Regions from separate parts of the Streptomyces sp. NBC_00328 genome, predicted to be linked through region 2. Evidence: predicted binding sites of a transcription regulator. Region 2 holds the regulator's gene; the other holds the start of a gene.
The links. The regulator HspR, encoded in region 2, represses chaperone genes until heat shock. The targets are predictions, from matches to a motif close to TTGAGNNNNNNNNNCTCAA.

Region 1 (3,409 bases), 1.2 Mb from region 2:
CCGGTGCCAGTCGATGACGGCCCGTTCGCGCTCGACAACGGTGATGCGCCCCCAGCGGCGGTCGGCCGCGGCGTGCGCCAGCGAGAATCCGACGCCGAGCCCGCCGATCAGCACGCTCGGCTCCGGGCGCCCGTCCAGCGCGTCGTACGCCGCGTCCATGAGCAGCCGCTCGGAACGCCCGTCGGAGGTGTCCATCAGGAAGCACCCGTTGGCGATGATCTGGAGCAGTGCTCCGTGGCGCCGCAGCACGACCTCGCCGTACGGGCTCTGACGGCGGTCGATGACTTCGGGAGTCCCGTACGAGGCGGTCATGGCCGCCATCCTGGCATTTTCACCTGTACGGGTCGCGGGAATTCGCCGGGAACAGGGGGATGGCGTGACGGGGTGACGGCGGGCACCGCGAGGTTGACGCGGCGACGAGCCGGAGGCCTCGGACGCGGCTCGGACCGGCCCTCGGCGACCCCCGACCCGGGCTTCCACTCTCACCGGCCGGGCCTTCGCGCCCGCCGGCCGCTACCCGAACGGCCGTCCGCCGGTCACTGTTCGAGCAGCCGTCCGCCGGCCACCGCCCGAGCGGCTCACGGGCCTCTTCGTCCGCCCCCTCGCGGACAAGAAGCGACCCGTTGAGCCATAAGAGGGACGGCCGGGCGCCTGCTCAACGGCGGGGTGCCCCGTTCTGGGCGTCGGACGAGGACTGCCAGGCCTGCACGCCCGCCAGGGATGCCTCCTTGGCCTGCCGCCACTTCATGGCCGCCACCTGCGACGGAGGCACATCCATGGCTCGGAGCATGCGCCGGCCCGCGGCGAACACGGCGGCGGCCGCGATGACCATGCCGGTGCACGCCACCAGGGCACCGGCCGCGGTGAGCACGGCACCGGCCGTGACGAGCCGGGTGTCGATTTCGAGCTTGTTCTGGGCGAGGTGATGGTTCATGACTCCAACCATCCGAGGCCGGTGGCCACCTCGCATCCCGGGGACGGCCCGCGAGGTCCCGAAGCCCATGAGGCCGGGACGCCCGCACCGGGTTCAAAGCGATCGCTCAGAGCGAACGGCCTCCGGGGAACATTGCGGAGGCCCCGTGCATTGAGTCGACATAGCTCAACTTGACTGCCGAAGGGGAGATCATGGCTTCGACGTCCGCATCACTCACTCTGCCCGTGCTGCCGCTCGACGACGAGGTAGTGCTGCCCGGAATGGTGGTTCCGCTGGATCTGAACGACCCCGATGTGCGGGCCGCGGTGGAGGCCGCTCAGGCCGCCGCCCGTTCAACGCCGGGAAAGCCTCAGGTACTCCTGGTGCCGCGTATCGACGGGACCTACGCGAGCACCGGTGTGCTCGGCACGGTCGAGCAGGTCGGCCGGCTGGCCGACGGTGACCCGGGCGCGCTGATCCGAGGGCGTGGGCGCGTGCGGGTGGGCGCGGGGACCACGGGTCCCGGCGCGGCACTGTGGGTCGAGGGCACCCGGGTCGAGGAGACCGTGCCCGACCCGCTGCCCGGCCGGGTCACCGACCTGGTGAAGGAATACAAGGCCCTGGCCACGAGCTGGCTGCGCAAGCGCGCCGCCTGGCAGGTCGTGGACCGGGTGCAGCAGATCGACGACGTTTCCGCCCTTGCCGACAATTCCGGTTACTCACCGTTCCTTTCCGTGGAGCAGAAGGTCGAGCTGCTGGAGACCGCCGACCCGGTGGCCCGCCTGAAGCTCGCCACCGAACAGCTCCGCGAGCACCTCGCCGAGCAGGACGTCGCCGAGTCCATCGCCAAGGACGTCCAGGAGGGCGTCGACAAGCAGCAGCGCGAGTTCCTGCTGCGGCGCCAGCTGGAAGCCGTACGCAAGGAGCTGCGCGACCTCAAGGGAGAGGACGGAGAGGACGAGTCCGACGACTACCGCGCCCGGGTCGAGGCCGCCGACCTTCCCGAGAGCGTCCGCGAGGCCGCACTCAAGGAGGTCGAGAAGCTGGAGCGGTCCAGTGACCAGTCGCCCGAGGGCAGCTGGATCCGGACCTGGCTCGACACCGTCCTGGAGCTGCCGTGGAACGAACGGACCGAGGACGCGTACGACATCAGGGGCGCCCAGTCCGTGCTCGACGCCGAGCACGCCGGTCTGGAGGACGTGAAGGAGCGCATCACCGAGTACCTCGCCGTGCGCAAGCGGCGTGCCGAGCGCGGTCTCGGAGTCGTCGGCGGCCGGCGCGGCGGTGCCGTGCTCGCGCTCGTCGGCCCGCCCGGCGTCGGCAAGACCTCGCTCGGCGAGTCCGTCGCGCACGCCATGGGCCGCAAGTTCGTCCGCGTCGCCCTCGGTGGCGTCCGGGACGAGGCCGAGATCCGCGGACACCGCCGTACGTACGTCGGCGCGCTGCCCGGCCGGATCGTCCGCGCCATCAAGGAGGCCGGGTCGATGAACCCGGTGGTCCTGCTCGACGAGATCGACAAGGTCGGCTCCGACTACCGGGGCGACCCGGCGGCGGCGCTGCTCGAAGTCCTCGACCCGGCGCAGAACCACACCTTCCGCGACCACTACCTGGAGGTCGAACTCGACCTCTCCGACGTCGTGTTCCTCGCCACGGCCAACGTCCTGGAAGCCATCCCGGAGGCCCTGCTCGACCGTATGGAGCTGGTCCGCCTCGACGGCTACACCGAGGACGAGAAGGTCGTCATCGCCCGGGACCACCTGCTGCCGCGCCAGCTGGAGCGGGCGGGCCTGGAGAAGGACGAGGTCGTCCTCGACGAGAGCGCGCTGCGCAAGCTCGCGGGGGAGTACACCCGGGAAGCGGGCGTGCGGAACCTGGAGCGGGGCATCGCGCGGCTGCTGCGCAAGGTCGCGGCCCAGCACGAACTGGGCCGCCGGGAGCTGCCGTTCACGGTGAAGGACACCGACCTGCGCGAGCTCATCGGGCGTCCGCACCACGTGCCCGAGTCGGGGCAGGACCCGGCCGAGCGCCGTACGGCGGTGCCCGGCGTCGCCACGGGTCTCGCGGTCACCGGCGCGGGCGGTGACGTCCTCTATGTGGAGGCGTCGCTGGCCGACCCGGAGACGGGCGCGGCCGGTCTGACCCTCACCGGCCAGCTCGGGGACGTGATGAAGGAGTCGGCGCAGATCGCGCTCTCCTTCCTGCGCTCGCACGGCGCGGAGCTCGAACTCCCCGTCGGCGACCTGAAGGACCGGGGCGCGCACATCCACTTCCCGGCGGGCGCGGTCCCCAAGGACGGCCCGAGCGCGGGCGTCACGATGACGACCGCCCTGGCGTCGCTGCTGTCGGGCCGGCTGGTCCGCACCGATGTGGCCATGACCGGTGAGGTCTCGCTGACCGGGCGGGTCCTGCCGATCGGCGGGGTGAAGCAGAAGCTGCTCGCCGCGCACCGTGCGGGTGTCACGACCGTGATCATCCCCAAGCGCAACGAGGCCGATC
Region 2 (3,409 bases):
TTGGTGAGGGCCACCACGGGCACGAGCTGGGACGGGACGTCCTTGTTGGTGGGGCTGCTGACCTTGTCGCGGGTGAGCGCGTCGAACTCGATCGTCCGTCCCTGGACCCGGGCGACGGCCATCTCGGCGGCGGCGTTGGCCTCCTGCGGGTACGACTTGTACACGCTCATGTACTGGTCGCCCTTGATGATCCGCTGCACGGCGACGAGCTCGGAGTCCTGGCCGGTGACCGGCGGCACCTTGCTGACACCCGCGGACTTGAAGACGTCGATGACCGCGCCCGCGATGCCGTCGTTGGCGGCGTAGACACCGGCGATGTTGCTCAGACCCACGGCCTGGATGGACTTCTCCATGTTGGCCTTGGCGTTGACCGGGTTCCAGTCCTTGGTGTCGTACTCGCTGGCGACGATCACCTTGTCCTTGAGCTCGGACTCGGCGCCCTTCTTGAACTGCGCGGCGTTCGGGTCGGTCACCGAGCCGTTCATCATGATGATCTTCTTCGACGCGGTGTTGGAGCCCAGCGCGGCCACCAGGGCCTTGCCCTGGGTCTCGCCGACCAGCTCGTTGTCGAAGGAGATGTACGCGTCGATCGGACCCTGTGCCAGGCGGTCGTAGGCGATGACCGGGATCCCGGCCTCCTTGGCCTTGCGCACGCCCTTGGCGATCGTCACCGAGTCCACGGCGTCCACGAGGATGACGTCGACCTTGTCGTCGATCATCTGCTGCATCTGGCGGAGCTGCTTGGCGGCGTCCTGCTCCGCGTTCAGGTAGAGGACGTCACCCTTCTTCTCGGTGAGCTTCTGAACCTGCTCCCGGATGATCGGGTAGTCGAACTTCTCGTAACGGGTGTTCTCCTTCTCCGGAAGGAGCAGACCGACCGTGATGTCGTCGCCCTTCGTGGCGCTGGCCGAGCTGCCACTCCCACCGAAGTCGACCACGCCGCATCCGGCGAGGGTGAGGGCCGTGGCGGATGACGCCACGGCTATGACGGTACGGCGGAGGCCGGTGTTACGAGTCTTCACATCAGGTGCCTTCCGGGCGAGGTTGCAGCATTGCGACCCAGGTGGCTGAAAGCCAACGCGGCGATCACCTCAGCGTCAAGGAGTAACCACTTAACGAGATGGCAACGGCGTTTCGTGTTCCACAAGTGAACGCGACGGGAAAAGACTACGCCCATCCATCGACCGATCCCCTCAGCTTCACCTTCTGGCATTCACAAGGACATCCGACGTCCGTTCACAGGAGTCGCGATCGCGGACGGTTTTTAACCGCCGTTGACGATCGGTCAGGCCCGAAGGAACACATGGACAAGGGCACTCCCACGCGAGGCGCCCCCACCTCGGCTCCCGCGCCCACCCCCGCGAGCGGGCCACTCGGCGCGGCCGGCTCGGGCGCCCTCATAGTGACCAAGCGCACACCGTCGCGTCATTGGCGGCATTTCACCGCGAACACCTCTTATCGTCGCCCGCTCGCGCCCGTCGAAAGGGACTGTCTGAACCCCCGCCTTCGGGCTTATGCGGACGACATACGCAAAACAGACCTCGGGGAAATGTTTCAGCCACTCGGTCAAAAACGGTCAACCTCACCGCTCCGGCCGGAAAGCGCGGGGTGCGCGGGGCGTGCGAAAGGGCCCGGAGGTCGATGACCTCCGGGCCCTTCGGGTTCGTCCGGTACCGCCCGGGCGACCGGGTTCTAGTCGGCCGCCCGCTTGGGACGCCACACCACCAGCGCGCTCGTCTGCTGGACCTCCTGGTACGGGACCAGGTCACGCCGGTAGGAGGCGTGCACGGCGGCCTCGCGCTGCTGCATGGCGGCCGCGGCGCCGTCGAGGGCCGACTCCAGCTCCGCGACACGGGACTGGAGCGCGGCCACCTGGTTCTCCAGCTCGATGATGCGCTTGATGCCGGCGAGGTTGATGCCCTCGTCCTGCGACAACTGCTGGACGGTGCGCAGCAGCTCGATGTCGCGGGCCGAGTAACGGCGGCCCCGGCCGGCCGTGCGGTCGGGAGAGACCAGACCGAGCCGGTCGTACTGACGCAGGGTCTGCGGGTGCAGTCCGGAGAGCTGGGCCGCCACCGAGATGACGTAGACCGGGGTCTCCTCGGTCAGTTCATAGGGGTTGCGTCGACGACCGGTCGTGTCCATGGCTCCGTCATGCTCCCTTCGCGGCCTGGAACAGCTCCGCCCGCGGATCCTCACCCACGGTCGCCTCGCGATACGCCTCGAGCGCGTCACGAGCCTTGTCGGACAGGTCCTGGGGGACCGCCACCTCGACGGTGACCAGGAGGTCGCCCCGTGTGCCGTCCTTGCGGACCGCGCCCCTGCCCCGGGCACGCATGGTCCGTCCGTTGGGCGTGCCCGGCGGCAGCTTCAGGGTCACCGGGGGGCCGCCCAGCGTCGGGACCTTCACCTCGCCGCCCAGTGCCGCCTCCGCGAAGGTGACGGGCACGGTGACGGTGAGGTTGTCTTCCTTGCGGCCGAAGACCGGATGGGCGTCCACGTGGACGGTGACGTACAGGTCACCGGCCGGGCCGCCCCGCTCGCCCGGCGCGCCCTTGCCCCGCAGCCGGATCCGCTGGTTGTCGCTGACCCCCGCGGGGATGCGGACCTGCATCGTGCGGGACGACTTGGCCCGCCCGCTGCCGGCGCACTCCATGCAGGGGTGCTCCGCGATCAGGCCGCGGCCCTTGCAGTCCGGGCAGGGGTCCGTGAGCGAGAACCCGCCGCCCGAGCCCCGCGCCACCTGGCCGGTGCCGACACAGGTCGGGCACACGCGCGGTGTGCCGTTCTTGTCGCCGGTTCCCGAACAGGCCTTGCAGGGTGCCTGCGAAGTCATGCGCAGCGGAACGGTCGCGCCGTCCACCGCCTCCGTGAAGGAGAGTGTGACCTCGGTGTCGATGTCCTGGCCGCGCCTGGGCTGGGTACGCGTGCCCGTGGCGGGGCCGCCGCGGTTGAACAGGCCCCCGAAGACGTCACCTATGCCGCCGCCGAAACCGCCGGCTCCTCCCGCTCCCTGGCCCTGGGCACCGCCTCCGAAGAGGTCGCCCAGGTCGAAGTTGAAGTTGCCGCCGCCCGCGCCGGGACCCGGCCGGAAGCCACCGCTGCCGAAGAGGGCGCGTGCCTCGTCGTACTCCTTGCGCTTCTTGGGATCGCCGAGCACGTCGTTCGCCTCGGAGATCTCCTTGAAGCGCTCCTCGGCCTTGGCGTTGCCCTTGTTGGCGTCCGGGTGGAACTCGCGGGCGAGCTTCCGGTACGCCTTCTTGATCTCGGCCTCGGTGGCGTCCTTGGGGACGCCGAGGACCTTGTAGAAGTCCTTCTCGATGAAGTCCTTGGTGCTCATCCCCGACGTCCCTCCTTCCTCGTCCGTTCAAGCTCAGCCCTCGTCCGGGCCACCGCTCTCCTTGTCCTC

Region 1: a site for HspR is predicted at 1,085-1,103, ahead of lon (endopeptidase La). Genes of this name have one in related genera too.

What each region holds. Positions count from the first base shown of each region.
Region 1 covers NZ_CP108013.1:6,502,572-6,505,980, forward strand. Annotated here, with positions in the region: gene OG485_RS28650 (spermidine synthase) at 1-312, opposite strand, end outside; gene OG485_RS28655 (hypothetical protein) at 656-934, opposite strand; gene lon (endopeptidase La) at 1,126-3,409, shown strand, end outside.
Region 2 covers NZ_CP108013.1:5,334,788-5,338,196, reverse strand. Annotated here, with positions in the region: gene OG485_RS23405 (sugar ABC transporter substrate-binding protein) at 1-980, opposite strand, end outside; gene OG485_RS23400 (heat shock protein transcriptional repressor HspR) at 1,693-2,145, opposite strand; gene dnaJ (molecular chaperone DnaJ) at 2,153-3,340, opposite strand; gene grpE (nucleotide exchange factor GrpE) at 3,374-3,409, opposite strand, start outside.